Regions from separate parts of the Oceanobacillus timonensis genome, predicted to be linked through region 1. Evidence: predicted binding sites of a transcription regulator. Region 1 holds the regulator's gene; the other holds the start of a gene.
What was found. The regulator LexA, encoded in region 1, represses DNA repair genes until DNA is damaged. The targets are predictions, from matches to a motif close to CGAACATATGTTCG.
Positions count from the first base shown of each region.

Region 2: B7E05_RS11955 (rRNA methyltransferase) is a predicted target of LexA. The motif match lies at 6,567-6,580, and genes of this name have one in related genera.

Region 1 covers NZ_LT800497.1:2,610,224-2,618,914, reverse strand. The annotation lists gene spoIVB (SpoIVB peptidase) at 71-1,264, shown strand; gene spo0A (sporulation transcription factor Spo0A) at 1,610-2,392, shown strand; gene B7E05_RS12765 (hypothetical protein) at 2,640-2,900, opposite strand; gene lexA (transcriptional repressor LexA) at 3,090-3,710, opposite strand; gene B7E05_RS12755 (YneB family resolvase-like protein) at 4,111-4,761, shown strand; gene B7E05_RS12750 (DUF896 domain-containing protein) at 4,964-5,197, shown strand; gene tkt (transketolase) at 5,289-7,289, shown strand; gene sirA (sporulation inhibitor of replication protein SirA) at 7,439-7,897, shown strand; gene B7E05_RS12735 (YneF family protein) at 7,945-8,166, shown strand.
Region 2 covers NZ_LT800497.1:2,448,244-2,456,934, reverse strand. The annotation lists gene B7E05_RS11995 (sensor histidine kinase) at 1-480, shown strand, start outside; gene B7E05_RS11990 (ABC transporter ATP-binding protein) at 604-1,371, shown strand; gene B7E05_RS11985 (ABC transporter permease) at 1,364-3,379, shown strand; gene B7E05_RS11980 (hypothetical protein) at 3,410-3,703, shown strand; gene B7E05_RS11975 (hypothetical protein) at 3,704-4,198, shown strand; gene B7E05_RS22165 (hypothetical protein) at 4,371-4,535, shown strand; tRNA gene B7E05_RS11970 (tRNA-Thr) at 4,712-4,784, shown strand; tRNA gene B7E05_RS11965 (tRNA-Ser) at 4,794-4,883, shown strand; gene xerS (tyrosine recombinase XerS) at 5,416-6,501, shown strand; gene B7E05_RS11955 (rRNA methyltransferase) at 6,850-7,227, shown strand; gene B7E05_RS11950 (acylphosphatase) at 7,778-8,053, shown strand; gene cls (cardiolipin synthase) at 8,105-8,691, opposite strand, start outside.

The sequences.
Region 1 (8,691 bases):
AACTGCCCTCCAACTGCAAAAAGTATAGGTACAGAAAGATCATATTTTTTGTAAGAGGAGGAGACGATTCATGCAGAGACCAAGCAAGAACAAGTGGATATATCTCATTAGCCCGCTTTTATCACTTGTTTTTATGTTATTTTTTATTTCCCCTTCCGTTATCCACGCAGAAACTTCCATGCAAGGATATAAAGAAGTATTTCAAGACCATCCCATCCTTCCCTTTTTCAATAAAGGAGAACGTACAAATAAGGAGGATAATGATAAACAGTACCAAGACCTGGAAGATGTCAGAATCGTACCAGGGGGACAATCCATCGGCGTACAATTAGAGACAAAGGGTGTACTGGTGGTCGGACATCATCAAGTGAAAGTATCAGAAGGAGCAAAATCTCCAGGGGAAACCGCCAAAATAAATGTCGGTGATACGATTGTTGAAATAAATGGACAGAAGATAAACCATATGACAGATATCAAACCGATTGTTGATCATAGCGGTAAAGAAAACAAAGCGCTGCAAGTCAAATTGAAGCGTGGAGATAAGTTTATGGAAACCAACTTACAGCCTGTTTTTGATAAAAAAGAAAAAGCTTATAAAATTGGTTTATATATCAGGGATACGGCAGCAGGTATTGGCACAATGACTTTTTATGATCCGGAATCAGGGAAATACGGTGCTTTAGGGCATGTTATTTCCGATATGGATACAAAGAAACCGATTGATATTAAACAGGGATCGATTATTCATTCATCTGTTACATCCATTGAAAAAGGTGATAATGGATTGCCCGGGGAAAAACAAGCATCTTTTCAAACACAGGAAAAACGAATTGGTAATATAACGAAAAATACGGACTTTGGGATATTTGGAAAATTAGAGAAAGGGGTCAATCATGAGAAATATGAAGAATCCTTTCCCGTTGCATTGTCCCATGAAGTAAAAGAAGGTCCTGCAAAAATTTTAACAGTTGTAGACGGGGAAAAAATTGAAGAATTTGATGTTGAAATTATCAGCAGTGTTCCTCAAAAATCAGCATCTACAAAAGGAATGGTTATTCAAATCACAGACCCGCGCTTGTTAGAAGTAACAGGCGGAATTGTACAGGGAATGAGCGGGAGCCCAATTATTCAAAATGATAAAATTATTGGTGCTGTAACACATGTATTTGTAAATGATCCAACTTCCGGTTATGGTGTTCATATTGAATGGATGCTGGAAGATGCTGATATTATTCAGCCGGACGAGAATGAATCCGCAGCATAAAAGGAAGCTTTATTGCAGGCTATTCCTTCTTTCCAAACGCAAAGAAATAAGACTGTCATACAAAAACTTGTGATAACGATCGTTATCACAAGTTTTTGTATGACAATATGGACATAAATTGTTAAATTTTAAATTTCTTGAAAAAAATACATCTATATCTGTTATAATGAAAACGGATACAATAAAGCTTTAAATGTTTGTCGAAGGATGTTGAAAAACAGAGAAAAAGGGAGAATGCTAAAGAAAATCGAAATAAATCAAATTTATTTTGATTTTTAAGAGGATATTCTTATTATTTGTAGAATAAGTAATAGGTGCATAAAAAGCAAAAGGGAGGATTTTTTAGTGAGTAAAATATCAGTATGTTTTGTAGATGATAATCGTGAGTTAATCCAATTAATGGAGGACTTTTTTGGTCAACAGAATGAAATTGAAGTTGTTGGAACAGCATTAAACGGCAAGGATTGTATCACATTAATTGAGGAAAAGACACCAGATGTCTTGGTGTTAGATATTATTATGCCGCATATGGATGGTATAGCTGTATTAAGTGAAATTAAAAAAATGAACTTAACTAAAAAACCGCATGTTATTATGCTGACAGCATTTGGCCAGGAAGAGGTAATGAAGAAAGCTGTTGATTTAGGGGCTTCTTATTTTATTCTGAAACCATTTGACATACAGAACCTGGCTGATCAAATCCTTCAGGTACGGGGACTTACTGCTCCAAGAGTGACGAATATAACGAAAACCAATACAGATGATAAAAGGAAACAAGATTTGGAAGCAAATATAACAAATATTATTCATGAAATCGGCGTACCTGCGCATATTAAAGGATATATGTACTTAAGAGAAGCAATTACGATGGTTTATAACGATATCGAACTGTTAGGGTCCATTACGAAAGTACTCTACCCGGATATCGCCAAAAAGTTCAGTACAACTGCTTCTCGTGTTGAAAGAGCGATTCGTCATGCAATTGAGGTTGCTTGGAGCAGAGGAAATGTTGATTCTATTTCTGCTTTATTCGGCTACACCATTAATATTTCCAAAGCAAAACCGACGAACTCAGAATTCATTGCCATGGTGGCTGACAGATTACGTTTGGAACATAAGGTAAGTTAGTGGGGTATTGAACCCTATGTGTGATAGGATTTACATTACTTATATCGTATTTGCAAGCCCGCGCTTAGAAGCCGATAAGCTTCTTTTTAGGGCTATAAATAAATCGCTTTTTATCAAAAGACATTTTTCTTTATTGGCATGTAACATTTACCAGTAAAGAGAGGTGTCTTTTGTTATAGATAAATACGAAGCTGCATCGCTTCGAATCAAGTGAAGGGAATAAACGGAGATGTGAAAAATAAGTTATTTATCCAAGGATAAAAACTGTAATTTGGTACCATGCTGCAAGGGAAACGATGAGAAGAGCAGCAAGCATTTTGATGATGTTTTTCCGGGAAAAATAATTTTTGCCTGGATAGACTTCCAGAAAAGTAAGAATGAGCAAAAGTACTGATAGAAATGGGAGGGTCAAATAGTCAGCTACTTTGGTTAAATAAACAAGACCGAATACAAAGCTAATGATGATTATCGGAATATAAATCCATCTTTTTTTAATGATTTCCGTCAAGGCGATTCACTCCTTAGGCTTGTCTTTTACACAAACATATGAAGCGTACGCGCGATTTATGTTAAAAAGTTAACAGACATCTTTTAAATGGATGTCTGTTAACTTCTTATTCGTGAAATATTTGTATAGCTGTCTATAGGCCTCATTGGAATAGCACTTGTTTGAACAGCAGTTTGGGAGCTTTTTCAATTAATGGATATGGCGATATAGGCCGATAACTTTACCAAGAATCGTTACATTTTCATAATAGAGAGGCTCCATTGTCGGATTTTCAGGCTGCAGCCGGAATCGATTCTTTTCTTTAAAAAATCGTTTCACAGTAGCTTCATCTTCCTCGGTCATGGCCACAACAATATCGCCATTATCAGCAGAACTTTGCTGTTTAACGATAACCATATCATTATCCAGAATGCCTGCCTCAATCATACTTTCTCCTTCAATAATTAGTACAAACAGGTTATCATCCGGTCCGGCTGAAGAGCTGGGAACGGGAACAAATTCTTCAATATTTTCAATCGCAGTAATAGGAATTCCTGCGGTAACTTTACCAATTACCGGTACATAAATGGCTTTATCTCTGGGTGCTTCATTTTCATTACCATATATAACCTCAATTGCGCGGGGCTTGGTTGGATCTCTACGAATAAATCCTTTGTTTTCTAATCTTTCTAAATGACCATGAACAGTAGAGCTTGAAGCTAAACCGACAGCTACTGCAATTTCCCGGACAGAAGGCGGATAGCCTTTCTGTTCTACTTCTTCTTTAATAAAGTTAAAAATCATTTGCTGTCTTTTTGAAAGTTTTGTCATGATTTTCTCCCCTCTGGCATAGGTATTTGTTATTTACAGTATAGCATGTAATTTTATCTTTTACAAACAAACGTTCTAAAAAGTGTTGACAAGAACAGTTGTTCTTTATATACTATTTTTAGAACAGCTGTTCCGTGAATTTATAAAATAACTGAAGGGGAGTTTTAAAATGTTTGAAAAACTAATGAAGTCTGACGCGTTTTATATTGTAGCTTTTATTATTGCTTTACTTTTTTTATATGTAATGATGGTTACGACTGTTTAGGTTTTGGAACAGGATAACTTATTTCCTTGCTTATTTTATAACGTATTAATAGAATTTATAATGAAGGAAAATAAATGGTAAAAAAGGACAACCCGGGAAGTGGACAAGAACGGTTTGCCATTGGAGGATAGGACATTGAGAACGATTATTTATTGCCGGGTAAGTACGGATAAAAAAACACAGGAAACATCGCTTCAAAGACAATATGAAGAATTAACAGTCCTTGCTGAAAAATTAAATTTCACTGTCATAGATTGCATACAGGAAAAAGCCAGCAGTTATGATATCGACAGAGATGGTATATTTAAGCTTCTTGATTATTTTTCCCGTCAAGAAGCTGATTGTCTTTGTATTCAGGATGAAACAAGACTGGGAAGAGGAAATACAAAAATTGCTTTATTTCATCAACTTCGAAAAATGCAGATACCAATTTATACAGTAACGCATGAAGGAGAACTTGAACTGAATGAGGCGGATTCGATGGTGTTGGATATTGTTGGTATAGTAGAAGAACATCAGCGCAAATTACATAATATGAAAATAAAACGGGGCATGCGCAGGGCTGTAACCAATGGATATAACCCTCAAGAAAATTTAAACCATATCAATCAATCCCCTGGGAGAGAGCGTGCCGAAATTCCGATTAAAGAGATTGTCCGGTTACGCCAAAATAAATTAACATTTCAAGAAATTACAACGGTTTTAGAAGGACTCGGCTATCATGCGTCGAAGGCAACGATTCATCGGCGTTACCAGGAATATATCAATTCCTTGAATGATGACTGACAGTGACGTAATATAGAGAAGCAGAACAATAACTGCTCTTTATTCAGGATTGGAACTGGGACTATGTTTTTCTGTAGCGGTCATACTAACCTGACAACATTGCTATGCTTACTCGTCCCATCGAAAACCGTTTCGATTCCCTGTCCTGTTGCAACGTATTGACAACATTTTGAACGCTTAACTATAGAAGGAGGGACAAGTTATGTTGTCTAAAGATAAAATAGATAGAATAAATGTATTAGCGAATAAATCGAAAAATGAAGGATTAACAGAAGAAGAAAAAAAAGAACAGAAAGAACTTCGGGAAGAGTATCTGGCAAACGTACGGGGATCTTTCAAAAATCATTTAAAAGGGATGACGGTAGTTGACCCTGCAGGCAATGATGTGACGCCAAAAAAACTTCGTGATTATCAGGAACGTAACAAGAAACATTAGTAAGCCACATGGACTTAGCTTGTATCGTTCTGGATTTCATTATAAAATAGAGATATGAAAAGAATATGTTTGCAGTGGAAGGAGAAAAATAATGACACAACAAATTGAGCAATTATCGATTAATACCATTCGCACGTTAGCTATTGACGCGATTGAAAATGCAAGTTCAGGTCATCCAGGATTGCCGATGGGGGCAGCGCCAATGGCTTATACGCTTTGGACAGATTTTATGGATCACAATCCTAAGAATTCAAAATGGTTCAATCGGGACCGCTTTGTATTATCAGCTGGACACGGTTCTATGTTACTTTACAGCTTGCTGCATTTATCCGGCTATAAAGTATCTATTGGTGATTTGAAAAATTTCCGTCAATGGGATTCTAAAACACCGGGGCATCCGGAAGTGCATCATACGGACGGGGTTGAAGCTACAACTGGTCCATTAGGACAAGGAATTGCGATGTCCGTTGGAATGGCAATGGCAGAAGCGCATCTTGGCGCAACTTATAATAAAGAAGGATATAATGTAGTTGATCATTATACCTACGCGATTGTAAGCGATGGAGATTTAATGGAAGGGATTTCCCACGAATCAGCATCTCTGGCAGGACACATGGGGCTCGGCAAATTGATTGCTTTATATGATTCCAACGATATTTCATTAGACGGTGATTTAGATCGTTCCTTCTCCGATAACACAGAACAACGCTTTAAAGCATATGGCTGGCAAGTATTACGGGTAGAAGATGGTAATGATCTTGCGTCTATCCGTCAGGCAATTAAAGAAGCACAGCAAAATAAAGATCAGCCTACACTAATTGAAGTAAAAACGGTTATTGGTTATGGCTCTCCAAATAAATCTGCATCCAGCGCTGCGCACGGAGCTGCACTTGGGGCAGATGAAGTGAAGCTGACCAAGGAAAATTATAATTGGACGTATGATGAATTCCATGTACCTGAAGAAGTATATGCTGATTTCAAAGAAAAAATCGTCGATGACGGTTCAGATAAAGAAGCTGCATGGAATCAACTTGTAGCAGCTTATAAAGAAGCTTATCCTGAGCTAGGTAAAAACTTTGAACTGGCATTGAAAGGAGAACTTCCAGAAAACTGGGACGAACATTTACCAGTTTATGAGGAAGGATCTAAGCTGGCTACACGTGCATCTTCCGGGGAAGTATTAAATGCAGTTGCAAAAACTGTTCCAAACTTTTTTGGAGGCAGCGCGGACCTGGCTGGATCTAACAAAACAACAATCAATGATGAAACTGACTTTACAAAAGAAGATTATAGCGGACGTAATATCTGGTTCGGTGTACGCGAACACGCAATGGGGGCTGCGTTAAATGGCATGGCGCTTCACGGAGGACTGAATATCTTTGGAGGAACATTCTTTGTATTCAGTGACTATTTACGTCCTTCCATTCGCCTTGCATCTATTATGAATGCACCGGTAACTTATGTGTTCACACATGATTCGATTGCAGTAGGTGAAGATGGCCCGACTCATGAACCAATTGAACAATTGGCTGCTTTACGTGCTATGCCACATTTATCTCTCATTCGCCCAGCAGATGCCAATGAGGTACAAGCTGCCTGGAGAATAGCATTAGAGTCAACTAATCAGCCGACAGCCCTTGTGCTGACCCGACAAAACATTCCAACACTGGCTCATACAGCAGAGCTGGCATATGATGGTGTTAAAAAAGGTGCTTATATTGTAAGTGATTCTGAAAAAGAAACACCGGATACGCTTCTTCTAGCTACCGGTTCCGAAGTTCACTTGGCGGTTGCAGCTCAAGAAGCGCTTAAAGCAAAAAATATTGATGCTCGAGTTGTAAGTATGCCTTCGTGGGATCGTTTTGAAGCACAAGATGAAGCTTATAAAAACAAAGTACTTCCGAAAGAGGTAACTGCCAGAGTAGGAATTGAAATGGCTTCCTCATTTGGATGGGATCGTTATGTCGGCCTGGAAGGTAAGACACTAACAATTGATCGTTTCGGTGCTTCTGCTAATGGCGATTTAATCATTGAAAAATATGGTTTCACCGTAGAGAACGTTGTTCAATTAGTAGAAGAAGTAACAAAATAAAAAAGAATATATTATATCTATAAAGAGAGCAATGATAATATTGCTCTCTTTATTCTTGTATTCGACAAAAGAAGTTGTTTCTTGCACGCTATTTTGACAACTTCCGAAGATAGATTCCTCTATAATAATAGTCAAAGGGGGAATACGTGATGAATGAATACGCAATTTATTGGATAGAAGAAAATGTGGCAAAAAACTATTTCCATAAAAGTGATTTATTACATCGATTCTTTATGGAATGTGCTGAAAAAAAGGATGAAATTATAATAAGAAAGCAATTTCGATTTATAACACGAAAAATCCATTTTTATAAGTTCGCTATGCATTTAAAGACGTTTTCTTCACCGGAAATTAACGTAAAACGAATCGGAAATAGAGTTCTCGTAAAAAGAGGTAAGGAAGCCGTTTGCCTGTATTTTGAGAATGGAGAATTAATTTTAAAATGTCATCATTTGACTACGGCGGTGTCTCTGCTTTTCCCTATTTTAGAAGATATTCATCCTTATTTCTTTGTTCAGGGTAAGGATAACCCGCAATATGGGTGGATTTCTCCTAAACCAATAAAAGCTCTGGATGATGAAAGTCAAGTGTTGTATAATTTCCTCTAATCTAATATACTGTATTAGAGACAACACGAAGGAGGAAATGTAGTAACATGAGTACGATATGGGTAGTATTAATTGCAATTGCAGCTTTAATTGCTGGTGTTGCTCTTGGATTTTTTATTGCAAGAAAATATATGATGAACTACTTGAAAAAGAATCCGCCGATCAATGAGCAAATGCTTCGTACATTGATGATGCAAATGGGCCAGAAGCCGTCACAAAAGAAAATCAATCAAATGATGCGATCTATGAATAATCAAAATCAGAAATAACCCTTGATATATCTGTTTTTTACAACAATCTTGATTTTTTCTGATTATAATAAAAAACTGTCGGATTTATTTTTTCTTTAAAGTAAAAATTGATTGGTTAAGTATTTTCAAAAACCATTTTTCTGTTGAAAATGAAGCAGAAGGGTGGTTTTTTTGTTATCTTGTATGATTTAGTTACTCAACTTACGTACTTAAAAATAAGCATATAAACCTTGCTTTGAGTTAAAGTGTCCTGCTATTTTTTTGAACAGGGTATGGTGTACAGCTCCCGCTCCGGCCAACCACTCCGCCGCAGCGGTCGTCTTACTTCTTACACCTCACCCTTCCTATATTTATCAACAGATAGATGGAAGAAACGCCCAAACCCTGTTCCTATGGAAAGGAAGGTACTTTTTAAAGTACAATATAGTTATTACACCATCAAATTTAGCGAAGAACCGAAAACGGAGAAGCGAATATTTCGAGAATTTCATTCATAAAATGTATATAGATTGTCATAAATTTGACTTTTATTTTTTTAGTTCT
Region 2 (8,691 bases), 160 kb from region 1:
CGGTTAGGAAGTACTTCGACGGATTATCATTTTCAAAAGGTGGACTTGGATGCGATGATTCGTGAAAGCCTCAAAAAATATGCTTCTGTTTTTATTCGCAAAAGGCTATCTGTTCATTATGACGGGATAGATCAACGCATCGTTACTGATGCCAAATGGCTGAGCTTTGTGCTCGAACAAATTTTATCCAATGCGTTGAAATATACAAACGAAGGTGCTATTTCGATTTACTTGGATGAAAATGCTGTCGTGATAGAGGATACAGGAATCGGTATTCGCCCGGAAGATATTCCGCGTGTAGCTGAAAGAAATTTCACAGGGTTTACAGGACGCGAGCATAAGAGCGCCAGTGGAATTGGACTTTACCTTTCCAAGCAAATCCTGACGAAATTGGGGCATCAAATAAAAATTGAATCGGAACCTAAAAAGGGAACAAAAGTTTCTATCGTGTTTGATGATAAACAAATGACAACAGAATAGCCAATCTAACAAAAATGTTAGAAACAAAGGAGAAATGTCAGATAGAACTGTAGATTGGCATTTCTCTTTTTTGCTATTCTTTACCTATCAACAAGAAAGTTGTTGGAAGAAAGGAGATGTACCATGACACTTTTACAAGTTCAACATTTAAGAAAGGTCTATACAACCAGGTTTGGAGGAAATCAAGTAGAAGCACTCTCTGATGTCTCTTTCAGCGTGGACGCAGGAGATTATATAGCTATTATGGGGGAATCCGGCTCCGGTAAAACAACGTTATTAAATATTCTGGCGGCATTGGATAAACCAACACGCGGTAATGTATTGTTGAACCGGAAAAATATTGTGCAGATACCTGAAAAAGAAATTTCTGCATTCCGGCGTAATAACCTCGGATTTGTATTTCAGGATTTCAACCTATTGGATACCTTCTCAATTCAGGATAATATCTTTGTTCCGCTGGTTTTATCCGGAAAAAAGCATAAAGAAATGGAACAGAAACTAATGCCGATCGCGAAGAAACTTGGTATCGAGCATATCTTGACTAAATTTCCGTATGAAGTATCAGGCGGCCAAAAGCAAAGAGCGGCAGTTGCCAGAGCATTGATTGCCGATCCGGAATTAATATTGGCAGATGAGCCGACGGGCGCTTTGGATTCCAAATCTACAGATGAATTGCTGGAGCATTTCGAACAAATTAATAAAGAGGGACAAACGATTTTGATGGTAACGCATAGTATTAAGGCAGCAAGTCACGCGAAACGCGTATTGTTTATTAAAGATGGAAATGTATTTCATGAATTATATAAAGGAGATACATCCAATGAAGAAATGTTTCAAAAAGTCTCTCATACACTTGCTGTTTTAGCTGCAGGGGAGGATGGAAATGGGTAATGGCTTTTATTTAAAAATGGCGGCAGACAGTATACGTAAAAATGGCAAGATGTATTTTCCATTTATCATTTCCTGTATCAGTACGATTATGATGACGTATATCATTCAGGCATTATCGACCAATCCGGGCCTTTCGGAAATTCCGGGCGGAGAGAACTTAAAAACAATTCTTTCTATGGGGTATTTCGTATTAATTATATTTTCAACGATTTTTCTATTTTATATGAACAGCTTTTTGATGAAAAATAGAAAAAGGGAATTTGGTGTATACAATATCTTAGGCATGGATAAAAAGCATATCATGAAAATGCTTGCTTACGAAACCTTATATATTGCTGTATGCAGCATGGTCGTAGGATTTGTTGCAGGCACCATCCTTAATAAAGTTTGTGTATTATTGATTCGCCAAATGATGGGTGCGGATGTAGCTCTTGGGTCTGAGTTTTCTTCCGAAGCGGTTATATGGACACTAAGCTTCTTTAGCATCATTTTTCTATTGATTTTATTGGGGAACATCTCTCAAATTCGATTAGCCAACCCGATAGAGCTTTTAAAAAGCGGAAATGTCGGTGAAAAAGAGCCAAAAACCAAAATCTTCTTTTCGATTCTTGGTGTTTTATTAACTGGGTGGGGTTATTATATTGTGTTAACCCTGCAATCTCCCATTAGTGGTATGCCTTATGCTTTTCTTGCAGCAGTATTGATTATTGCCGGTACGTATCTCTTATTTACCACCGGAAGTATTGCTGTACTCAAAATTTTAAAAAATAATAAAAACTATTACTATCAGACCAACCATTTTATCCCTGTTTCTGGCATGCTTTACCGGATGAAAAAGAATGCAGTAGGTCTTGGGAACATTACCATTTTATCTGTCGGTGTGATTCTTTTACTTTCGATTGCGGTTTCTTTATATATCGTATCTGAGAGTGATGATGCAACCTATTCAGGTAATGTGATTTCAGAGGTAAGATTACCAGAGGATACAGATGAAACAGGGGAAGAAATCAAAGCAAAATTAAGTGAGCTGATTGATCAAACAGCTTCTGAAACCAACAATACCGTTACCGGTTCATCTTCTTATACCTATCTAAATTTTGTAACACTTGCTGCGGGCGATGGCTTCGAAGTTACAAAAGATGCCTATTCCATGTTAGCGAATGAGAGTCCGATCAATTTATATATGACTGATCAGGAAAGCTATAATCAGTTAACTGGAGATAACCTGTCGCTTGATGAAAATGAAGTATATGTCCATGGAACAGATGATGAATATACAAATGAAACCCTTTCGCTGATGGATTTTCAATTTTCCGTCAACGTTATGGAGGATATGGAAGAATTCTCGCTAGACAGCGAAACGACAAGTTTAATTAGTGATACCTATTACATGATCGTTGATGATATAGAAACCCTTCGACAAATAGAGCAGCAGCAAAAAGAAATATTGGATGACTATGCTGCAAGCACAAACGTGTCTGCGCAAATTGGATTGGAGCAGGGAGTAAGTGAGGAGCAGGAAATAGCGTTTGGAGAGCAGCTGCGATCGAATATGGAAAAGGAAGATATGGACATTGTTGTGGTAGATAGCCGAACAGAAGCAGCAAATGACTTGCAAGCCCTAAGGAGCGGTGTTTTGTTCATTGTTTTGAATTTAGCTGTCTTACTATTATTAATGACGGTACTGATTATTTATTATAAACAAACTTCTGAGGCTTATGACGATAAAGAGCGTTTTTCTATCCTGCAAAAAATCGGATTGAATCAATCGGAAATTAAAAAAGCCATTAAATCTCAGATTTTAACCGTCTTTTTTCTCCCTGTCGTCGTAACAGGAATTCATATTTTAGCGATTTTCCTCCTCATAAGGAAATTAATGATTCTGGTCATGATTAATCAGGTGAACTTATTCCCAATCAGTGTGCTGATCGCATTTCTCGTTTTCCTGATTGTTTATGTGGTCATCTACCGAATAACGGCACGCGTTTATTACAAAATTGTTCAATAGAATAATGTTATATGAAAGAGGGGATAGGTTATGCATTTAAGTCTAATGGAGCTGCTGCTTATCTTTGTTGGCGGAGTTTTGATTTTAGGAATCCAGTTTTATTTATCGACCAGAAAGAATCGATTCATGGGGCTTTTATTCCCGTTCGTAGCCTTGGGGTATTCCATATATATGTTTTTAAAATCAGATTTCTTTTCCGATATGGCATTAAGTATGAAGGCTTATATGTTCATTGCTCAAAATATTCCTGCGCTGGTTTTGTTGGTAATTTACTTTATTTGCCGTTGGAATATGAAAAAACATAGGGAGAAAGGAGCTGTATAAATGAAAAAACAATTATTAATCTTAATAGCCCTAACAACTACTTTTATTATACTTGTTGGGTGCAGTGCTTCCGGATCAAATGATGATGAAAACTTTTTTAGTGAAACTATACGAAAAGCAGGCGATAAACTTACCGGCTTTTTTGGTGAACCTTCCTTAACAAAAGATAAATCATTAGAAGGAGAAAGAGCATTTGGAGAAGATGATTATACAGGAACATATGAAGCGGTATATCAACAATTCTCAGGCACAGAAAATTTATTTGGCGGTGCATCGCTTGATGGAAGTGAAGGAAAGAAGGTTCAGATCACCTATAACGCAAACATCGAAAGCGGGGAGGCAGAAGTATTTTGGAATACCGCTGATTCAGAGAAGGAATTATTATTTGAAGGCCAGGGAGAGCATACAGAAACCATCAGTTTACAAGGCGGCTGGGAATATCTCAGCTTGGAAGGGGATAAACTGGAAGGAGATATTCAGGTGAAAATTGAATAAAAGGGGATAGTAAGTCATCGACAAGCTTTTTGCAGAGAGAATTTCTCCTCTATATCGTATGAAATAAAGATGCATACCCAAATCGAAATAGATACAACCATTAATTGGAAGCCTTTATCTCATGTCTGTTTCCAAGTTTTGTGCATACTAAAAAATAAGGGAGGTGTTAGCAGTGAGTAAGAAAGGTGAAAAAAAGAAAAATAACGATTTTTTTAAAGATAACAAAGGCGTTCAAGCAGTACAAAATCAATTGAATGAAAGTTATCAAAGCGGAGTGGTGGAGGACCAGTTAAAAAATAATAAAGGGGTCAACCACTTCAATAATAAAAGCAGATAAAACCGAAATAATTGAGGCTGGGATATGACTAATAATTAGTCACAATCAATTTAAAAAGGGTTCTGGTTATTGTTTTAATGATCAGAACCCTTTAAAAACCTGAGTTTCTTGATCAAACGTTTTTATTGAAATTCCCGGAAAAATGTATTAATATGTAACATGTTCTAGAATTTAATGCTGGCGTAGCACAGTTGGTAGTGCGCATCACTCGTAATGATGAGGTCGGAGGTTCGAACCCTCTCGCCAGCATCTCTCAATGGAGAAGTACCCAAGTCCGGCTGAAGGGGACGCACTCGAAATGCGTTAGGACGGGCAACCGTCGCGTGGGTTCGAATCCCACCTTCTCCTTTTAAAAAAACGAAAGAATGTATTCAGCAGAATGCCGATGATTGTTTGGACTCTTTATTTTTAAGGAGTCCTGTTTTTTATTTTCATTCCTTTTTTAAACCAAAATAAAAGTTTATTTGCTAAAGGCGTTTAATAATTATTAAAATTAGAATGTATTATATCTATGTAACAAACTTAAAATGGTATAAAAAATGAACCAAAATCACAGCATCCTGTTCCTTATATAAGGAACAGGATGCTGAAAATCTGGTTTAAATTCAACACCAGCCATTACAATAATTCAATAGCAAGAAATGTATTTCAAAAGAAAATATGAAGCTTTCCCAAAAACGATTGCTATAAAGTAATTCGTGACGGACTGCATAATAATGACCTTAAATGGAAGTTTAATTATAAAGAAGAGGGAAGTTAGATACATCAAAAAATACTATCTAAATATATTCCAAATACATTATTACGTAAAATATAAATTTGACGTAATAATTGTGATTCTAATTAAAATCTTGTAAAATATACATATGAGGTGATCTTAATGGCGAACCGTTCAAAACAACAACTATACAACAAACTTCAAGCTTTACTTAAGGAACTACCTTGGTATGTTGAGGAGTTTATCAATCATAAAGAAAGAAAATTATCAGCAGCTTCATTACTCAATTATGCGCACGATTATAAAATCTTTTTTAATTGGCTTATTACGGAGAATTTTTATTCCGGTGAATTGAAAGATCTGCCGCTTGAATTGCTTGAATCACTCACGGTTCAGGAAGCTGAACGATTTTTAGCTTTTCTTCAATACCAATTACATAACAAAGAACTCACGATCAACCGTAAATTATCGGCTTTAAAATCGCTTTTCAATTATCTGCAAAATATTGCTGAGACACGTGATTTACAACCCTATTTAAAGCGTAATGTGATGGCAAAGCTTGAATTTAATGATATAAAAGAAAGTATGGAAACAACGGCAAACAAAATGGAAGGAAAAATTTTAATGGGCGATGAATATGAAAGCTTTCGCCAATTTATTGCCTATGACTATGGCGAGCTTTATAAAGACAATAAAAAGCTTGCAAACTTTCACACCCTAAACCGTGAACGTGATACAGCAATTGTCTCGCTTATTTTAGGGTCTGGATTACGGCTTTCCGAGCTTGTAAACCTGGATTTAGACGATATTGATCACAGCAAGTATACTGCGCGCGTTATTCGCAAAGGAAACAAAGAACAATATGTTTATTTCAGCAAGCAAGCAATGGATGACTTAAACGAATATTTACAAATTAGATCAGCACGCTATCATGTTGAGAAAACGAATAAAGCTTTATTTATAGCTGCAGCAATGGGACCAAAAGGCACGCCAAGACGATTAACTGCACGTTCTATTGAAAAATTAATCGAAAAATACGCCAACGCTTTCGGAAAACCCTCCTTATCCGTTCATAAATTAAGACATTCGTTTGCAACGAGGTATCATAGTGAAATTAACGATGTACCGAAGTTAAGACGGCAACTCGGACACTCATCGATACAAACGACGATGATTTATACGCATATTAACAACGATGATTTAAAGAATGCTGTAGATAAGATGGATATGCCTAAAGTGGATGAATGATGAGTAGTACATTTTACAATTCCCTTTAAAGTATTTTCATTCATATAGTTTTCCGCTTGAATAAAGGAACGTTTGTTTGTATAATAAGAGAAAGTATACAAACGAAGGGAGAAAAACAATGCCTAGAAATCCGGGATTTACAGACGAAGTCATTATCAAGATGTATCAAAGCGGTATGCCTTTTAAAGAAATGGTTTCACGTGTCGGAATATGATGTGTCAGATGAGTTTCTCCCCTCCTAAACTAGCAGATATTATTTACAATGACGCAATAGAACCTTATGAATCTAAAAAGGAAAAGAATTTAAGAGTACACTCAAAAAATACACAATAAAGGAGTTAAAAGAATATGTGGAAACTAGTAAATGGAAAACTTATTCAGACCGCTGATAAATCAAGAGTGGAATTTAGAACAAATGTAAGCAAGTCGATTATTGATCAATTGAACGCAATGGCCATCCAATACGACACATATCCCAATTATTTATTAGAATCAGGCTTACAAGCTGTTTTAACACAAGGGTTTATCCAGTTTAATAAAAAAAATCGTCCAAAAGATCGTGTACAGTATAAAACAACATATGATAAGGAATTATTACTTGAAGTGAAAGATTTTGCAAAAGAACACAAATTAAGTGTCAATGATGTACTTGAATGCAGTGTTCATTTCATTGATTTTAATTCAGTGAAGAAGAAAAGCAATAAACATCGAATTGAAAAGTTGTAATTTAACCATTTATTATAACGCCGTATCCATAATATTTATTATGAGAAGCTATAGTATATTTCATCTCATAACGAAGTATACTTTGGATAGTGAGACAAAACTAAATTTTTAAAACGCATTTAGTCTTTAATTATATAGTATTCGTTTACTCATCAAAACTGTATTCAAACGTTGCTGTTAAACGGAGTCAGCATATTAAGGTCCAGCCTCTTGCTTTTTTTAGCAAAATAACTTTAAACAGCAGCGTAATGCAGTTTCCGCTAAATATGAGACGTTGTTCTTGAGCGATAAACATTCCAATTGACTCGCTTTGCAAAACGCCGGTAATTATTTGTCAATTAAGTCTCTTTTTCATATCTGTCTGTTGTACAGCCGTTCAGTAAATTCTATTAAAATAGTTACCCCTTCCCCCATCGCTCTTTGTTTAGATACTGTATTCATAATTCATCTCACCTTATAATTATCAGAATATTTATTCATTAGGTTATGTCTCTTCACTGTAAATTGATAAATAAATTATGCTATCATATCTATTAAGAGGTGATTATCAATGAAGTATGTATCTGCTAGAGTTCAAGGGCGTGTGCAAGGAGTTGGATTTCGCTACTTCACGCAGCATACTGCCATGAGCTATGATATTGTCGGTTGGGTGAAAAATGAAGATGACGGCGCTGTTGCCTTCGAAGCATATGGAGAAGATGACCAAGTTGACCGTTTTCTTGAAGAAATTAAAAAAGGCCCTTCCCGATTTGCAAAAGTAAGTGAGATGGATGTTAATAAGCTTTCCGGAGAACCGGAATATACCTCTTTTAATGTAAGATATTAAAAAATGAGCAAGCCCGGTATCACTAGGAATAAGTGGTGCCGGGCTTGCTCATTATAGTATTGGCGAAAGTAAACGGGAGATATTTTCTTTGAATTTAATCCATAAAGATCGTTTGTTATAACGCGCAGTTGTTAATTCAGAACTTCGTGCACAATCTTCTTCAAATATGCTGTATAATTCTTCAGCAACCTTTTCATCATAAGTAATGGCACTTACTTCAAAATTTAAACGAAAGCTCCGAGAATCAATGTTCATCGTTCCAACAGATGCTATTTTTTTGTCTACGACGATTGTTTTAGCATGCAAAAAGCCGTTATCATAAAGTAATATTTTTGCTCCATACTTTAACAGGTCACCGGCATACGCCCATGTCGCCCAATATACAAATGGATGATCCGGCTTACAAGGAATCATAATCCGTATATCCACTCCGGACAAAAGTGCCATTTTACAAGCATCCATGAAGCTGGTATCCGGTATAAAATAAGGGGTTTGGATACAGACACTTTCCTTTGCAGAGAGTATCATTTTAATATACATATTCTTTAAATGCTCGGTCTCTGAGTTTGGACCGCTGGAAACCACTTGCACAGGGCTGGTGCCATGATGTTTTTCTAAATGAAAACAAAAATCTTTAT